DNA from 2 places in the Bacillus sp. SH7-1 genome. Region 1 is predicted to be linked to the other one. Evidence: riboswitches for the same ligand, from Rfam matches in the RefSeq annotation. Region 1 holds a riboswitch; the other holds the start of a gene.
What was found. A riboswitch is a leader RNA that binds a small molecule or an ion and turns the genes downstream of it on or off. The one in region 1 is predicted to bind S-adenosylmethionine.
Positions count from the first base shown of each region.

Region 2: linked by a shared signal. The riboswitch ahead of DN390_RS25845 (YezD family protein) and the one ahead of DN390_RS07385 (hypothetical protein) in region 1 are both predicted to bind S-adenosylmethionine.

Region 1 is NZ_QNUD01000007.1:199,474-212,599, forward strand. It holds gene DN390_RS07335 (endonuclease I family protein) at 1-521, shown strand, start outside; gene DN390_RS07340 (YfcC family protein) at 669-2,099, opposite strand; gene rraA (ribonuclease E activity regulator RraA) at 2,301-2,780, shown strand; partial or broken gene DN390_RS31595 (DUF4430 domain-containing protein) at 3,119-3,586, shown strand; partial or broken gene DN390_RS07350 (prenyltransferase/squalene oxidase repeat-containing protein) at 3,742-5,085, shown strand; gene DN390_RS07355 (DUF4430 domain-containing protein) at 5,142-5,984, shown strand; gene DN390_RS07360 (energy-coupling factor transporter transmembrane component T) at 6,007-6,885, shown strand; gene DN390_RS07365 (ABC transporter ATP-binding protein) at 6,858-8,519, shown strand; gene DN390_RS07370 (ECF transporter S component) at 8,492-9,193, shown strand; gene DN390_RS07375 (YwiC-like family protein) at 9,379-10,101, shown strand; gene DN390_RS07380 (hypothetical protein) at 10,134-10,325, opposite strand; SAM riboswitch class I at 10,448-10,546, shown strand; gene DN390_RS07385 (hypothetical protein) at 10,587-10,904, shown strand; gene DN390_RS07390 (SWIM zinc finger family protein) at 11,158-11,547, shown strand; gene DN390_RS07395 (NAD(P)H-dependent oxidoreductase) at 11,571-12,146, shown strand; gene DN390_RS07400 (group-specific protein) at 12,143-12,496, shown strand; gene DN390_RS07405 (short-chain fatty acid transporter) at 12,537-13,126, opposite strand, start outside.
Region 2 is NZ_QNUD01000041.1:111,116-117,822, reverse strand. It holds gene lysA (diaminopimelate decarboxylase) at 1-1,128, shown strand, start outside; SAM riboswitch class I at 1,245-1,353, shown strand; gene DN390_RS25845 (YezD family protein) at 1,426-1,569, shown strand; gene DN390_RS25840 (phosphoadenylyl-sulfate reductase) at 1,656-2,360, shown strand; gene sat (sulfate adenylyltransferase) at 2,399-3,535, shown strand; gene cysC (adenylyl-sulfate kinase) at 3,548-4,159, shown strand; gene DN390_RS25825 (nitrite/sulfite reductase) at 4,305-5,927, shown strand; gene DN390_RS25820 (DUF3906 family protein) at 5,938-6,138, shown strand; gene cobA (uroporphyrinogen-III C-methyltransferase) at 6,225-6,707, shown strand, end outside.

The DNA.
Region 1 (13,126 bases):
ATACGGGGCGTTCGCAAGGGAAACTTACGAATGGTTCAGGAGTTGATAACTGGAATCGAGAGCATGTTTGGGCAAAATCACACGGTGATTTTGGAACGACTGCAGGACCTGGAACAGATTTGCATCATTTAAGAGCGACGGATGTATCTGTAAATAGTTCACGTGGAAATCTGGATTTTGATAATGGTGGTGTGAATCATTCAGAAGCGACAGAATGTAAATATGATAGTGATTCTTGGGAACCTCGTGATAGTGTAAAAGGAGATATCGCTAGAATGCTATTTTACATGGCAGTTCGTTACGAGGGAGATAATGGTGAAATAGACTTAGAACTAAATGAAAAGGTGAATAACAATAAAGACCCATACATGGGCAAACTATCCGTTTTACTAAAATGGAATGAACAAGACCCGGTCGATGATTTAGAGAAAAAGCGTAATGAAGTGATTTTTACGAAATATCAACATAATCGTAATCCTTTCATTGATCATCCGGAATGGGTAAATAAAATTTGGAACTAAAATATTTAAAGGTATTTTATCTTGAGAAAAGGGATTAATCATTATGATTAATCCCTTTTTATATCTATACTAGAATAAGTGATTTTTATAGGATTGGAGAGGAAAATAGGATAGATATTTTATCAAGTTAAGTATAATACGCGTCTTTTAATACGGTCCCCACTCAATATTCACCCCAACAATAAGAAAAATAAGTCCAATGATAAACCAAATGAATGCAAGTGGAGCCATAAATCGAATCCATTTTCCGTAAGAAATGCCGCTCGCCGCGAGTACTCCCATTAAAACACCGGAAGTTGGATTGAGGCAGTTCACTACACCCTCGCCGAGCATAACAGCTTGTACTGTAACTTGGCGCGTAATGTGCATGAAATCGGCTAATGGAGCTAATATCGGAATGAAAATAACAGATTCACCTGTCCCTGATGAAATAAGGAAATGTAATGCGGCACTACTTACATACATACCGATAACGCCAAATACAGGGCTTTGTCCTTCGAGAGACTGGGCGAGCTGGTTAACGATTGTATCAAGTAATTTTCCTTGTTCTAAAATGACTGAAATACAGCGGGCCATTCCGACGATTAGAGCACCGTATATGAGATTTTGGCAGCCTGCTAGAAAAGTAGAAGCGATATCGTTTGCTTTCATACCACCTATTATTCCCGCTGTAATTGCGATGAAAATAAAAGTAGCGGTCATTTCTGCATCTGTCCAATGTAGACGAAAAGCGCCTATTAAAAATGCAATTAACGATAAAGCTGAAACGAGTAAAATTAATTTATGACGTATTGTCCAAGGAACTTCAGTTTTCTCTATTTCTTTCTCACTTGAAAGAGCATTACTTGGAAACCAATTATCTCCGAGTATGCTTCCTTTATTCGATTTTTTCAAGCGTTTTATATACCAATTAATATATTGAATGGTAGCCAATAAAAAAGAAATATAAATTGCCGTACGTAAACCAATTCCCGAAAACATCGGAAGTTCTGCGATTTTTTGTGAAATGCCTAAAGGTGAGGGAGATAAAATAGTAGCATTAAAACCAGCATAAGTGCCTAAATAAATAATTGCTACGCCAACGATAGCGTCCCATTTCAATGTGCGTGCCACGATGATGCCAATGGGTATAAAGCCGATAACCGAGTTAACGATAATACCAGTCGTTCCGAGAATAGAAAAAAGTGCGGCGACAATGCATATAAAAAGTAATTGCTGATTACGAAATTTGTTAATAACATGATAGATTAAACCGTCAAGAGCGCCTGTTTTTTCAAGAATGGCAATGGCACCACCGGTAAATAAAATTAAAAAGATGATCGGAGCAGCAAGTGTCATTCCTTTTTCAATAGCGGTAAAAAAAGAAACAAACCCTACCGGTGATTGCGGAACAGAATGGTAACTTCCTGGTATTGTCGTTGTAACAGTCCCGTTTGTCACTCTTTTAAATTCTCCAGCAGGAACGAAATAAGTAGCTATTGCACAAAGTAAAGCAATAAAAAATAGTAGTACGTACGCGTCAGGCATTTTAAACTTTCGTTTACTAGGCTGTTTTTTTGCCTCGGTTTGTAATTGCATAAAACTCCCTCCTTTTTTATTTAGTTAATTTTTAATATTCTGAAATTTATCTGTGAAATAGATTATAATAAAGGTGGCTTCTTAAGGCAATAGTTTTTCTGTCCTTTCACGCACATACAAATTATTGCAACATTAGACAGGGAAACGAGAATAATCAAAGAATATGTTATATAGAAAGAATAAGGAAAAGAGGGAAAAAAGATGTGGAAAACTACGGATCTATGTGATGAGTTTGAAAATGAATTGCAAATATGTCGCCAGTCTTTTCGGTCTTTTGGGAAGAAAGAACAATTCTACGGGAAAATTGCAACGGTAAAAGTGAAGGATGATAATGTACTAGTGAAGGAAGGATTACAAACATTACCAGAAGGAACGGTATTAGTTGTTGATGGGGGAGCGTCTACGAATTGTGCGTTACTCGGTGATAATTTGGCAGCTATTGCGGAGGAAAGAAAGCTAGCAGGAATTATTGTATATGGATACGTTCGTGATTCTAGTGAACTAAAGAATATAAATATAGGTATTTTAGCGTTAGGGACAATGCCGAATAGAAGTGTAAAAGAAGGGAAAGGAGAACGAAATATTTCATTGCAATTTGGGCAAGTTGAATGGAAGCCGAATGAATATGTGTATGTGGATGAAGATGGCGTCATTATTAGTGAAAAGAGTTTGCATCGTTAAAGGTTAGTACGTTACTATTCTTAGAAAATAAATCCAATAAAGCATGGACAAAATTCTATGTCAATAGTAAAATAATACAGAAATTTATAATTTACAGAATGTATAGGTTTATCGTTTTACGATAACTTAAATGGAAGTAAGTTGTGCCTAGAAAAGTGAATGTTATCACAATGATACGTTCATGAACAAAATTATTTTTCCTATACAAATATAGCCGCGAATGATGCGGGTAGGAGGTGTTGCACAGTTTGTTCGACACTTACAAAAAAAGAGTGTCAATTGCACGCCCTTGAAGGGCCTTTTTTTGTGTGAATAGTAGTAAGGGAGGAAATTTTGGGATGGCAATCTTTAAAAAATGGCTGCTTATGTCGTTAATGGCAGTTACACTTGTATTTGTTTCTTTTGCGAATACAGTACATATTACGTTTGCTGAAGGAAATACAGCAAAACTTGCAATTATAGGTGAATCACAAAAGGGCATTATGTTATGTCCGAAAGAAGAGCAAATTAAAGATGGGGAAACAGCTTTAAGTTTGCTGCAAAAAGTCATGGGGGACAAAGTAGAAGCTGAAACGATGTCGTTTGGAACGTATGTGAAAGGCATTGATGGGCTAATGGCCGGGGCTACAAGTGGCTGGCTGTATGATGTAAATGATAAATCTGCAGAAGTTGGAGCGGATAGTTATAAATTAAAATCTGGAGATGTTGTTGTTTTTCGCTTTGTTTCAGACTGGAGCAATATGAGCCAAGAAACATTACAACAAACATTAGATAAATTTGGTACTTGTAAAACGGTAGAAGAACCAAAGACAGATGATCCAAAACAAGAAAAACCAGAAGAACCAAAAACAGAAAACAAGAAAAGCCAGAAGAACCAAAGACGGATGATCCAAAACAAGAAAAGCCAGAAGAACCAAAAACAGATGATCCAAAACAAGAAAAGCCAGAAAAACCAAACACAGAACAAAAGACAGATGATCCAAAACAAGAAAAACCAGAAGAACCAAAAACAGATGATCCGAAACAAGAAAAGCCAGAAGAACCAAAGACGGATGATCCAAAACAAGAAAAGCCAGAAGAACCAAAAACAGATGATCCAAAACAAGAAAAGCCAGAAGAACCAAAGACGGATGATCCAAAACAAGAAAAACCAGAACAACCAAAACAAGAGAACATTCAAGTTCCAGCAGCACAAGTAAATGAAGCAATCTCTAAGACATCTGAAAAGATGTTACAAGATGGAATTGAAAGTGATTGGGTAGCATTAGGCCTTTCTCGTTCTGGAAAGAATGTGCCAATTGAGGCGAAATTAAATTATGTTAATGCAGTAACTGAAAAGGTAGAAAAGCGCATGAATCGTTTTTCAGCGACAGATTTAGCTAGAACGATTATTATGATGAATGCAATGAATGCAGACCCGAAAATGGTAGGCGAACATAATTTAGTTCAAAAATTGTACGAATCAGATAAAGTAAATTCTGTTACAGGTTATACATTTGCTTTACTTGCATTTGATACGAAGAAATATGAAGTTCCAGTGAATTCAAAATGGAATCGAGTTGCTTTAGTAGAGGCACTTATAAACGCGCAACATACGGATGGCGGCTGGACTTACGATAGTGCAAGCAGTAAAGATAGTGCTAGTAGTGTTGATGTAACAGGTATGGTTTTATCAGCGTTAGCTCCTTATCAAGACCGAGCAGATGTGAAACCAGCTGTGCAAAAAGCTGTTGCATACTTATATAATGAACAACTAGAAAATGGTGGTTTCTCTGCTGATGGACAAGAAAATTCTAATAGTGCTGCACAAGCAATTATTGGATTATCACTTGTGAAAGATGTAGATCAAAACCGTCTACATAAGGCAGTGCAAAATCTATTATCATATCAACTTCCAAATGGTGAATTTAAATGGTTACCAGGCGATCAAAACGGTAGCGGAATGGCAACAGAGCAAGCGTTATTAGCTTTACTTCAGTTTAAAGACCTTGGAAAATCGATTTATGACTGGTCAACTGAATCTGTTACTGAAATTAATCCAAAGCCAAATGTAGATTCAGAAAATATTGTAGTAGAAAAAGAAGTTACTGAACAACCACAAGAACAAAAACAAGTACAACAAGAAACAAAAGATGACAATTTAAAAGTTGTTGTCGATAATGAACCGGTTAAAAATAAAAAGTCTGGAAACGGTAGCACACTACCGAAAACAGGAGCATCTTCTCATAGTGCAGCTACAGAAGTAGGTATGGGTGTATTATGTATTGCTTCTGCATATGTATTATGGAGACGTAAAGCAGCTTAACAAAAATTAGGAGCAATCATTTGCTCCTAATTTTATTATGAAAGGTGAGAGACAACATGAGTAAGATGAAGTGGTTTATTTCTTTCATGCTTTCACTTGGGCTACTTGCCGGATGTGAAGAGGCAGCTGTAAAGCCTGAGAAGAAAGTAGAACCAAAGCAAGAAGAGGTAGCAAAACAAGAAGAGAAAAAAGATGAAGCGAAGCCGGAAGAAAAACCGGAGGAAAAACAAGCTGAACAAGAGCAAAATAAGCAAGAAGAGCAGAAAGAGAAACAAGAACAAAAAGTAGAAGAAAAGTCGAAAGAAGACAAGACGCAGGCACAGCCGGAAGTAAAGAAAGAAGAGAAACAGCAGGAACAATCGAAAGAACAACCAGCTGTAAATAAGCAACCAGAACAACAAAAAGCACAAGAAGAGAAGCAACAGCAACCGAAAGCGCAAGAAGTAAACGAAGAAGCGAAGGTTGTGAATCAGCCGAAAGAAACACCGAAGCAGGAGCAAAAGGTTGATCCGAATAAAGAGGAGAAAACGATACCGACTCCGCACGTCCCAAATTCTGAACAACGAAAACCAGACCCAGTTCCACCACCAAAACCACAAGCAAAACAAGTTACAATCTCAGTAAAAGGTAATGAAGGATATTTATTAGGTGCGAAAAAGGTTGATGTACAAGAAGGCGATACTGTGTATAAAGTATTGCAGCGTACAGGTTTAGATGTTGATGCAATGGGCTCTAAAGATGGAGTTTATGTAAAAGGTATTAATGATTTATATGAAAAAGATATTACCGCTACTAGTGGATGGAAATATCGTCTGAACGGTGCATTCCCAAACCATAGTGCAGGTGTAGTTACAGTAAAACCAGGTGATACAATCGAGTGGGTGTTTGTATTAAAATAAGAAAGGCATTCGGTAAAGGACTATGAAAATAAGTTTTTCTTCTTTACATCCTTTTGTGAATTTTTTCTATTATATTGGGGTGATGATACTATGTATGATGTGTCTTCATCCTCTTTTTTTAATTGGGGCAATACTATTAATTGTTATGTTAAATGTGATGCAAGGGAATAGCGAAAAGATAAGAAAGATGTTACCGAGCACAATCGTTTTCTTTTTTATGGTCATTTTATTTAATTCGTTATTCACGCATAGGGGCCGAACTACGTTATTTTGGTTAGGTGATAGCCGTATTAAACTTGAGGCAATTATGTTTGGAGTAGTAATGGGGTTATTACTAGTTGCGATTATGTTTACGTTTGCTTCGTATAATGATATTATTTCAAGTCATAAATTTTTATATTTGTTTTCTAGAATTTCACCGAAAGTAGCATTGTTAACGATGATTACAGTAAGGTTTGTTCCTTTGTTTATGAGACGATTACAGAAAATAACACTCGTCCAAAAAACGAAAGGTGTACAAGTAGATGCAGGTTCCATTGTTGAACGCGTGAAAAATGGTATGCAATTGCTTCAAGTATTATTAATTTGTTCATTAGAAGATGCACTGCAAACGGCAGATTCTATGCAAGCTCGTGGATTTGGTGTAACGAAGCGTACGACATATATTCGGTATAGAATGGAAAGACGCGATTGGTACACGCTCAGTTATTTAAGTATTCTATTTATAATTGCTATTATATGTAGTACGTATGGCGGAGGAAAGTTAATCATTTATCCGAAAGTCGAATCGATTTTATTTCAGCAATACGATGGGATGATGTTTGTCGTATTTACGATGTTTATTAGTTTACCAATCATAATGGAAGGAAGGGAATGGATATGGTGGCGCATGCAGAAATAAACAATTTATCATTTGTATATGCTGATGAAAACGAAAAAGCGTTACAGCATATTTCTCTTTCTATTCAAAAAGGAGAGTTTATTGCACTTGCTGGAGGATCAGGATCCGGTAAGACGACTTTATTAAAACATTTTAAAAAGGAATTACTTCCAATCGGTAAGCGTACTGGGGATACATATTATGATGGTACTTTATTAGAAAATGTACCGGATTTGTTATCTGCTCAAGAAATTGGCATGGTATTTCAAAATCCAGAAAACCAGCTCGTAATGGATACAGTAATTCAAGAATTAGCATTTTCTTTAGAAAATATCGGATTACCATCTCATATTATTCAAAAGAGAATAGCTGAACTTATTAGTTTCTTAGGGTTTCAAGATTTATTGCATCAATCTGTTCATACGTTATCTGGCGGGCAGAAGCAACTTGTTAATTTAGCTGCAGTATTAGTGATGCAGCCGAAACTATTATTATTAGACGAACCGACGGCGCAGTTAGATCCAATTGCTGCGAAAGAGTTTTTAGGATTGTTAAAACGTATTAATGAAGAGCTTGGAATTACGATAGTATTAAGTGAACATCGTTTAGATGAAGTAATTCCGCTTGCAACACGCGTTATTTGTATGAATAATGGCCGAATCGTGTATGATGGTAGTCCAAAAACAGTTATAGCGAATATGTGGGAAGTTGAAAAGTTCCGTCCATTTATTCCGCAAATTCCAAGATTATTTTTAGAGTGGAATGCGAAAGATATTCCGTTTACAGTGCGAGAAGCACAAATGAAAATGAATGATTTTTCAGCGATATCATATGTAAATGAGCCAATAGCACAAAGGGAAAAGCAAGAAGTCATTTTAAGTGCAGAGCATATTTCGTTCCAATATGAAAAAAATAGTTCGCTTATTTTACGAGATTTAACAGTTTCGATTGAAAAAGGGAAATGGGTGGCTCTCGTTGGAAAAAATGGTACGGGTAAGTCTACACTGTTAACGATTTTAGCTGGATTACAAAAAGCGAGAAGAGGGAAAGTAAAGTGGAATGGGAAAGTGATACATAAAATTGATTCGAAAGAACGATTTAAAAGGATCGGGTATGTATCACAGCATCCATATTATCATTTTACATTTGATACAGTGTGGGATGAGGTTTATGAACGAGCGCGTGAATTATACGGAGAACAAGGAAAAGAAATAGCAGAAGATACGCTAAAACAGTTTTGGTTGTATTCGCTTAAAGAGCGCCATCCGCATGATTGTAGCGGGGGAGAGCAACAACTACTTGCATTATGTACAACGTTATTATCAAAGCCGACTTTATTATTACTGGATGAACCGACAAAAGGATTAGATCCGTGGAAGAAAGAAAGAGTAGGAGAGCTATTTAGGAAGTTGCAAAAGGAAGGCACAACAATTGTAATGGCAACGCATGATATTGAATTTGCGGCGAAATACGTGGATCAATGTATGATGTTATTTGACGGAGCAGTTATTATGAATGATGCACCGAAAGAATTTTTTAGTGGTAACTTCTTTTATACAACATCTATTAACCGATTTATTCGAAAAGAATTGCCATATGCATTAACGTGGGAGGATGTGTACGAAGCGTGTCCAAACGATATGTTGCATTCATAATATGTATTTTTGCAGTAATAGTAGGCACATTACTCTTTACTACACTGATCATGGATGGGTATTACCTGTTAAGTAGTTTGTTTTTATTAGTTGTTATTATGTTACCTTTCTATATCCGTTTTGAAAGGAAGGCATTTGTTTCACGTGAAATTGTTCTCGTTGCCGTATTAGCGGCAATTGCAGCAGTGAGCCGCGTGCCATTTTCTATTTTACCGAGTGTACAACCGACTTCTTTTGTCATTATCGTTTCTGCAATTGTGTTTGGAAGCGAAACTGGATTTATGATCGGGGCAACAGCGGCTATCGTATCTAACATTTTTTTAGGACAAGGTCCGTGGACGCCGTGGCAAATGTTTTCATGGGGTATGATTGGTTTTATAGCAGGCTTACTTCGCAATACATTTTTAATGAAAAAGTTATGGGGAAGACTACTATATGGGTTCTTCGTGGGCTTTTTATTTGGCTGGATCATGAATTTCTGGGGGCTTCTCGGTTTTATACGTGAAGCAACGTGGGAAGCTGTCATTTCATATTATATAGCAAGTTTTTATTTCGATTTGAGCCATGCGATTTCGAATGTTGTGTTCTTACTATTATTTAGTACTTCTTGGATTACGATTCTTACAAGATTTAAAAGGAAATACGGCATATTAGATAAGCATAACATGGCATAGAAAAGCATACTCATATAAGGTAGGGTCGCGACTTACATATTCGTTTGCCTCTTTCATGCTTCTTACATATTGTAAGGAGCATTTTTTATTTGTCAAAAAATCGATTCAATATATATCCGTTGTTATATAAAATTATTCGTATAATAGTAGGTGAGAACTATTTTCAAAAGGGAGGTGTATAGTTAATGAAGTTAGTTATTCCGAAGCAACATGGTGCATGGGCCATGCTTGTTATACCATTTCTATTAAGTGTTATTCTTGGGAAACCTACTATGTATCATATTCCATTGTTTTTAGCTTGGTTCTTTATCTATTTAGCTACGTATCCATTTCTTATATACATAAAACAAAAAAGAAAAAAAGACTATTTACATGCTTCAATTGTATATTTTATTATTGCGTCCGTATTTGGGATGATTTCTCTATTATATGAATGGCGCATTCTTTTATTCATAGCAGTCATGATTCCCTTATTTATAGTAAATATGTATTACGCTCGTCAAAAGAATGAAAGAGCATTACTAAATGACATTAGTGCAATTATTGTTTTCTGTATAGGTGGTGTAGTTAGTTATTATTTTTCAATGAAGCTTATAGATAAAACAGCATTATTTATTGCGCTTATTTCATTTTTATATTTTTTAGGAAGTACGTTTTATGTGAAAACGATGATTCGTGAGAAAAATAATCCGAAGTATCGTTTTATATCTTGGGGTTATCATATCGTGTTAACGATCATCGTATTTGCTATCAATCCATGGTGTTCACTTATTTTTATACCAAGTGTCATTCGAGCGATTATATTGTATGGCAAGAAAATTTCAATTATAAAAGTAGGGATTTTAGAAATTGTTAATTCTGTATATTTTTTAATTATAACGGCAATAATTATGGAGTATGCCATTTGAAAAAGCTTCCCATCAATTGATGGGAAGTTTTTTCAATCTTTTTCTAAAATGTGAACGGTGTAATCGCAGCGTTGAATAGCTTGTTCGATCGCATAAAGGGATTGCTCAATACGAGCGCGATTAAAATCTTTTTCAACAGTCTGTAATGCTTCTTCTAAACAATGTTTTGCTTCTTGTAATGATTGAAAAGAATCTTGTACATATCCGCGAGCATTTTGATGCATTTCATAATCCTCCTTGAATACTCATATATGTATAGTATGAACAGTAAAGAAGAAAATATAATTCGTTATATTTGTTTGACAATTGAAATGAAATTACGTATAGTAAGAATTAAGTGAATATTTTCTTATCCAGAGAGGTGGAGGGACTGGCCCGATGAAACCCAGCAACCGCGATGCAGGTGCTAATTCCAGCAGAACATATTTGTTCTGGGAGATAAGACGAAGATATATACGTAACTTCTTCTTATCGGAGAGGTTTTTTTGTTGCAAAAAAACCGATTACGAAAATTTATATTAAGAAGAAAGGGGTTGCGCATTACTGTGACACTCGAAAAATACGTAAAACTGCGTAGTACAGTTTATGAATATATGATAGAGCAAGATAAGCCGATATCATTGTTAGATATTCAAGAACATATCGTTTCGCATCATGAAGGAAAATTCACGAAAAAGATGTTACATCAATTTTATTTATCAAGGCTATTAGATGAACTGAAACTGGATGGGAAAATTACATTAGCTGATGAATATCTGTATACTGAAAAAGGGGTATTTTATAAGGCGAGAAAGGGGAGCTAAGCTCTCTTTTTTTTGAAGTATGTAGAGTAAAAGACTGCTAAAGCAGCCTGATACAGGGAATGGTGTTGAGTGTGTAGTGTCAAAGATTGAATGTGCCTGAAAGAGGCACTTCATATCGGCTGCAAATGAAAAGAGACACCTCCGCCGAATAGGTGTCAGTCGTTTTGTCATATAGACTTGCTATTTGACAGTTATTAGAATAACATGCAGTGGTTGTGGAAGTCAAAAGGGAATTAAAGGAAGAGGTGCTATTATGTACGCTTACTTATTACATGATATAACGAAATGGATTCCTAAGTACATTATAGATAAAGGTTATGAATATTATGAAGAAGGACATGTAGAAGATGTTGAAATACAAGACAAAAAAATATTTGCTTTCGTTACTGGAAATGCGGGAAACTATGAAGTAATTATTAATCTCGAAGATTTTACAGAAAGTAGCTGTGAGTGTCCGTATGAGAATCTTTGCAAGCATATGGCGGCAGTTGTTTATGATATTCAAGATGCTGGTGAGAGTAAGGTGAAAGAGAAACTGAAAGATTTAGAAAAGGAAGAGTTACTCACAGTATTAAATCGTTTGTTGCAAAGTTCGAAAAACGTGCAAATTGTAGAGAAGATGTTAAAGAAGGGGAAACTTTAACTTATAGAGGGAGTTGTTTGGCAGTGAATGTACTAATTGTATACGCTCATCCTAGTCCTTCAAGTTTTAACGCAGCAATTTTAAAGCATGTACAAAACGGACTACAGGAAACAAATCATTCAGTTACGGTACTTGATTTATACAAAGAACAATTTGATCCAGTCCTTGTTTTTAATGAAGAGAAGAAAAGGCGTGATTTAGTAAATGAAGAAGAAACAGCTCGGTACAGAACGTTAGTGGAAGAAGCGGATACTCTTCTCTTCATTTATCCAATATGGTGGTGGGGGATGCCAGCTATTTTAAAAGGGTTTATTGATCGCATTTTTGTAGCTGGATTTGCTTATAAATATGAAGGTGCCCTGCCGAAAGGATTATTGAAAGGTAAGAAGGCGTGGGTAATTAATACATTAGACTCACCGTTGTGGTATGTCGCACTATTATATCGATCCGCAGATTGGATTATGATGAAGAGAGGTGTTTTACGTTTTTGCGGCATCCACGATATAAAACGGTCAGTTTTTCAATCTGTGAAAACGAGTAAACGAGAGAAGCGGGAAAAGTGGTTATTACAAATAGAAGAAAAGGCTCGTACATTATGAATGAAATCGATCGTATTATAAACTGTTGTGGGTATGATGACGAACTTTTTCGAACGTATATTACATGTTTACTTCAATTGAAAAAATGTAGTGAAACATTTCAGCAAATTCAAATACAATTAAGAAATGACTACTTGATAAGAGGAATTTGTGAAAGAGAAGTGGATGAAGTAGTAAGGGGAAGTAAGGAGTATGAAATGCATTTTCTTCCTAAAGCGTTACAGTGGGATTTCTTGAGGGGAAATCCGCATCTAATTGAAAAAGTATGTGAACATTTTTTTGCATGTGAGGCATTACATCTTACGGATATAGAGTGGAAGAAGATTATAAAATGCGTGGGAAATAAATGATTTATTATGTAAAAAAGCTAGTATAAAACTAGCTTTTTGTTTAAATAAATAAGAAACATAGACTTATGATGAATCCTGCATATAGTAAGTTCACAACGCAAAATCCCATAATATCACGAGCGCCTAAACCGGCTATCGCTAATGCCGGTAATGCCCAGAAAGGTTGAATCAAATTCGTCCAAGCATCTCCCCACGCAATGGCCATTGCTGTTTTTGCAGCGGGTACACCAAGTTCAGCGCCAGCTGGAATCATAATGGGTGCTTGCACAGCCCATTGACCGCCACCAGATGGAACGAAAATATTAACGATGCCAGCACTTAAAAAAGTAAAGAGCGGGAAAGTCGTTTCGTTTGAAATGCTAATAAAGAAATTCGAAATAGCTCCTCCAAGTGAAAGTCCATCACTATTTACTCTAATCATCATCCCCATAATTCCTGCGTAAAAAGGAAATTGAAGTAAAATACCAGAAGCACTTTTCGTGGAATCTGAAAAAGCACGAATATATTGAATCGGAGTACGGTGGAAAATAAGTCCAGCAATTAATAACATAAAAATAACGATATCTAGCGTAAGGTTAAAACCTTTCGTATAAAAGTAATTGAAAATATAAATGAGACCTAACAATCCAA
Region 2 (6,707 bases), on a different contig from region 1:
GCAAGCAAGGCGTTCTTGTGCATGGAGATGTGCCGAGTAGCTCGTGAAGAGAATATGTCATTAGATGTTGTTTCTGGAGGAGAATTATATACTGCGCTTCAAGCGGGATTTCCAGCATCGCGTATTCATTTTCACGGCAATAATAAAACAGAAGAAGAGATCGTGATGGCTCTTCAGGCGAATATTGGTTGTTTTGTCGTAGATAATTTCTTGGAATTAGAAATTTTGCATGATTTAGCAGTGCAACACGGGAAATTTGTGAACATATTAATCCGTGTAACGCCTGGAGTAGAGGCGCACACACATGAATATATTACAACAGGTCAAGATGATTCGAAATTTGGATTTGGCGTATCAAATGGTCAAGCGATGCAGGCAATTGAGCTTGCTTTACAAAAATCAAATTATAATGTGTTAGGAATTCATTCACATATCGGATCGCAAATATTTGAAACGGCTGGATTTGTTCGAGCGATTGAAGTTCTTCATCAATTTTTAGAAGAAGTGAGAGAGCGAACGAACTATGTAGTAAAAGTGCTAAATGTGGGCGGAGGATTCGGAATACGCTACACAGAGTCAGATACACCATTAACTCTTGAGACATATGTGCGTGCTGTAACAAGTGCAGTGAGAGAACAATTTACAGTATATAATTATCCATTGCCAGAAATATGGGTTGAGCCAGGCCGTAGTATTGTAGGCGATGCTGGAACGACAATTTATACAGTCGGATCTGTGAAAGACATTCCTGGTATTCGGAAATATGTATCAGTGGATGGTGGGATGACTGATAATTTAAGACCAGCTTTATATAACGCTCGTTATGAAGCGATGTTAGCGAATCGAGGGAATGATGAGAATGAGGAAATCGTTTCGATTGCTGGGAAGTGCTGTGAGAGTGGAGATATGTTAATTTGGGATATTACTCTACCGAAAGTTGCTTCTGCCGATTTATTAGCAATTTCTTGTACAGGGGCATATGGGTACTCGATGGCGAATAATTATAATCGGATTCGTAGACCAGCTGTCGTCTTCGCGAAAGGCGGTACATCCCAAATTGTTGTAGAGCGCGAAACATATGAAAATATTATTGGGAACGATCGCATACGTATTAAAGAACTTGTTTAAATGGGGAAAAGGAGTTGTTCGGATGGGCAATTCCTTTTTTATAAAATAAAATAATTAAAATATATCGGAAAACTAGGATTGAAAAAAATCAGAATTATGATAAAATACAAATACAAAGCTTATCAAGAGAAGCGGAGGGAACTGGCCCGACGAAGCTCGGCAACCTGCTTATAGAAAGCAAGGTGCTAAATCCAGCAAAATGGAATCCATTTTGAAAGATAAGGTAAAATATATTACCGAACAGTCTTTTCGAAATGGGAAAGATTTTTTTTATGAATAAAAAGGGGGGCTGTTCGCGTGAGCGTACGGGAACATTTTGAGGAAGTGTCTGAGAAAATTCAAGCGATGCTTGCTGATATGAAATATGGTTCAATTACAATTGTTGTGCAAGATGGGAAAGTTATTCAATTAGAGAAAAGTGAAAAGGTACGTTTAAAGTAAAAAGCGCTGACTAGAAAAACTAGAGGCGGTTTTAACCTAATTTATTAGGTTAAAACCGTCTTTTTGCTTTTACAGGGGGAAAAAACATGTTGACGTATGAGACGTGGGAAGAAAATGCTGTTTCATTTTCAGAAGAAGATGAGACGAAAGGTGCGCTATCAGTATTAAGTTGGGCTTATAAAGAGTATAAAGATGAAATTGTATACGCATGTAGCTTTGGAGTGGAAGGGATGGTATTACTGCATCTTATAAACCAAGTAAATCCATCTGCTAAAGTTGTATTTTTGGATACAAACGTACATTTTCAAGAAACGTATGAATTAATTCAAAAAGTGCGGGAACGATTTCCTTCATTGAATATTATAGAAAAACAGCCAAAATTTACACTTGATGAACAAGCAAAATTGCATGGTGATAGGTTGTGGGAAAGAAACCCGAATCTTTGTTGTAAGATTAGAAAAATTTTACCTTTAGAAGAATCATTAGCGAATGAAAAAGCGTGGATATCAGGATTGAGAAGGGAACAATCAGAAACCCGTAAGCATACAGAGTTTATAAATCAAGATTATCGTTTTCAATCTATTAAAGTTTGTCCGCTTATTCATTGGACGTGGAAAGAGGTATGGCGATATGTATACAAACATAGTTTACCGTATAACCCATTGCATGATATTGGATATCCAAGTATTGGGTGTGAGAAGTGTACGCTGCCTGTAGGAGAGGGTGGCGATTCGAGAGATGGTAGATGGGCTGGGAAAGTGAAAACTGAATGTGGCCTTCATTACCAATAAGATGAATTTGAAAATAAAGCTAAGAGAGGGTATAGAAAATGAGTACAAGAAACGAATTAATAAATCGAATAGACGAGACATACGACGTATCACAAATTGAAAAAGAAATTCAACTAGATAACATTGCGTTAAGTGATTTAGAGCTATTAGCGACAGGGGGATATAGCCCGCTTACTGGTTTTTTAGGAAAGAAAGATTATGATTCGGTTGTAGAAACGCTTCGTTTAGCAAATGGGAGCGTTTGGAGTATACCAATTACATTACCAGTCACAGAAGAAGTTGCAGAGACTCTAAAAGCTGGAGAGGAAGTAAAACTTGTTAACGGTGGAAAAGTATATGGTGTTATTCAAATAGAAGATATTTTTGTGCCTGATAAGGAAAAAGAAGCGTTACTAGTGTATAAAACGACGGATGAGGCTCATCCTGGAGTGGAAAAATTATACGAAAGATCGAACGTATACGTTGGAGGAGCTATTATTCTTACAAAACGTTTTGAAAATAATCCGTTTCCTTCTTATCATTTAGATCCAATTGAAACGAGGGAAGAATTTAAAAAACGTGGTTGGAAAACGGTAGTCGGATTCCAAACGAGAAATCCGGTACATCGTGCCCATGAATATATTCAAAAATCTGCTCTTGAAATTGTAGATGGCCTCTTTTTAAATCCGCTCGTTGGGGAAACGAAGTCAGACGATATTCCTGCTGATGTAAGAATGGAAAGCTACGAAGTATTACTTCAAAACTATTATCCGAAAGATCGTGTCTTTTTAAGTGTATTTCCTGCAGCAATGCGTTACGCAGGACCGAGGGAAGCGATATTTCATGCATTAGTCAGAAAGAATTTTGGATGCACCCACTTTATTGTAGGGCGTGATCATGCAGGGGTAGGAGATTATTACGGTACTTATGAAGCACAAGAAATTTTTACAAACTTTACAGTGGAAGAGTTAGGGATTACACCGTTATTTTTTGAACATAGTTTTTACTGCACGAAATGTGAAGCGATGGCTTCGACGAAAACATGCCCACACGGAAAAGAGGATCATGTCATTTTATCAGGTACGAAAGTAAGAGAACTATTAAGAAACGGTGAGGTTCCACCGAGTACATTTAGTCGTAAAGAAGTAGTGGAAGTGCTAATTAAAGGTTTGAAAAAAGAAGTAGTAACAGAATAGGGAGAGAATGACATGGATACGAATATTACTTGGCATGCAGCTTCTGTTTCAAAAGATGAGAGAAGAGTGAAGAATGGGCATCATAGTTTTGTAATTTGGTTTACTGGTTTATCAGCTTCGGGTAAATCTACAGTAGCGAACGCGGTTGCTCGTAAACTATTTGAAAAGAATATTGGAAACTATGTACTTGATGGAGATAATATACGCCACGGTTTAAATAAAGACTTAGGTTTTTCTGAAAGTGATCGTATGGAAAATATAAGACGGATTGGCGAAGTAGCAAAGTTATTTGTAGATCAAGGTACTGTTGTTCTTACGGCGTTTATTTCACCGTTTCGAGTAGACCGAAAACAAGTAAGAGATCTATTAGCTGCCGATGAGTTTATAGAAGTGTTTGTAAAATGTCCAATTGAAGAGTGTGAGAAACGTGATCCGAAAGGGCTTTATAAAAAAGCAAGAAAAGGTGATATTAAAGAGTTTACAGGTATCGATTCACCGTATGAGGAACCAGAGAAAGCGGAATTAATTGTAGAAACGCATAAGTATTCTATTGAAGAATGTGCAGAACAAATCGTGCAGTACTTACAAGAGCGTAGTTTTACCCCGCTATTTGGCGGGCAGTAAAACTCCCATCTCAAAATTTAGCTAGGGCAAAGAAGTTAGGTGGGAGATGAACTGCCCGTAAATGCCCGATTGGTTCAACTAATAATCAGTGGGGGATAAACACTCCCCACTGATTAAAGTTTCACTTTATATAGGGGGATAAAAAATGAGTTATGAAAAAGTATGGGCTAACAATGAAAAATTAAATCAAACTGAGAAAAATAAATTAAAAAAAGATGGATTGGAAATCTTTAATGATATTCCTTACTATGCAGAGAATGGCTTCGAATCTATTCCGAAAGAAGAGTGGGACGCATTCAAATGGGCAGGGTTGTATTTACAAAGACCGAAAGAAGCTGGTTATTTTATGATGCGTGTAAATATTCCTTCGGGGGTGATTACGAATGCACAGGCAGAAGTGCTTGCTTCTATCGCTGAGGATTATGGGCGCGACGTAATAGATATTACGACAAGACAAGCGATTCAGTTTCATTGGTTGGAAATTGGGCAAATTCCAGATATTTTTAAAAGATTAGCAAGAGTTGGGTTATCTTCAGCTGGGGCGTGTGGTGATATAACGCGTAATATTACAGGGAATCCACTTGCTGGCATTGATGCAAATGAACTGTTTGATACAACTGGTATTGTGAAAGAGGTATATGACTATTTCCAACATAATGAAGAGTTTTCTAACTTACCACGTAAATTTAAAATGTCTATTAGCTCTAACATTTATAACTCAGCTAACGCAGAGATTAACTGTGTTGCATTTACACCTGCTACGAAAGAAATAGATGGTGTGAAAAAAGTTGGTTTTCATATAAAAGTAGGCGGTGGGTTATCAGCTCGTCCGTATTTAGCTGATGAATTAGATGTATTCGTTTTACCAGAAGAAGTGAAGGCAGTAGCGATTGGGATTGCTACGATATTCCGTGATTTTGGATACCGTGAAAAACGTCATTTAGCTCGTTTGAAATTTCTTGTTGCAGACTGGGGAGCAGAGAAATTTAAAGAGAAACTAATAGAGTATACAGGACCATTGCAAAGTAAGGGAGAAAGTGCAGTTAAAGGCTGGAATGCAGGATACTTTTATGGTGTTCAAAATCAAAAACAAGATGGATTAAAATATGTAGGTTTTAATGTGCCGGTAGGACGCCTACATGCAGAAGAAATGTTTGAAATTGCAAGAATTGCTAAGCAGTATGGGAATGGACAAATTCGTACATGTAATTCGCAAAACTTCATTATTCCGAATGTTCCGCCAGAGAATGTAACTGGTTTACTAAATGAACCGTTGTTTGAAGCGATATCAGCAAGTCCAAAATCGTTTATTGGTCACGCGGTTTCTTGTACTGGTATTGAATATTGTAATCTTGCTTTAGTAGAAACGAAAGAAAGATTGCGAAAAATTGCCGAATACTTAGATACACAAATTGCACTCGATGTTCCGGTTCGTATTCATATGGTAGGATGCCCGAATTCGTGTGGTCAACGTCAAATCGCTGACATAGGATTGCAAGGTGTGAAAATGAAAACGAAGGAAAAAGGAATCGTTGAAGCATTTGAAATATATGTAGGTGGAACGTTGTTGGATGGCGGTGCTTATAATCAAAAGTTAAAAGGAAAAATAGATGGCGAGGATCTACCTGATGTACTTGTATCATTTATAAGTTATTTCAAAGAAAATAAATTACCGGCTGAAACATTTTATGATTTTGTGGGCCGTGTGGGTGTAGAGACATTACAAATAGCGTTAAATAACGTGTTAGAAGAAGTAATAGCGTCTTAGGAGGGGCAATATGGATTTATATCGATTTGAAGCTGTATTAGTAAATAGTATTGTGCCAATTGTTGTTGTTGCTGAAAGTGAAGAACAGGCATTTAAGATGGCGGAGATTGAACTTGAAAAACATTTTTTACCGTTACCAGAGGTAAAGGAGATTGCTTTATTTGAAAAAAAGAAAATTCGAAAAAGCGCAGCCTTTGTTATTCACGAGTAAGGAACATTGAAATATGAAGAAATGTAAACTTCCATTCATATATAAGGATGGAAGTTTCACTTTACTAGTAGAAATGAGGAGAGATGATGGGAAAAGTATATATCGTTGGAGCGGGCCCTGGTGATCCAGATTTAATTACTGTAAAAGGATTGAAGTGTATTGAGAAGGCAGATGTCATTTTATACGACCGTCTCGTGAATAAAGAGTTGCTATCATACGCGAGGCCTGAAGCGGATTTGATTTATTGCGGGAAACTCCCGAATTATCACACGATGAAGCAAGAGACAATTAACACATTTCTGATTAAATATGCGAAAAAAGGAAAAGTTGTAACGAGGCTTAAGGGTGGTGATCCATTTATATTTGGTAGAGGAGGAGAAGAGGCTGAAGCGTTAGCAAAGCAAGGTGTACCATTTGAAGTTGTCCCAGGTATTTCAGCTGGAATAGCTGCACCTGCATATGCTGGTATTCCGGTGACACATCGTGATGCAAGTGCGAGTTTTGCTATTGTGACAGGGCATAGGAAAGAAGGTGCTGAAGAGGAAGTGAAGTGGGAAAATTTAGCGAAA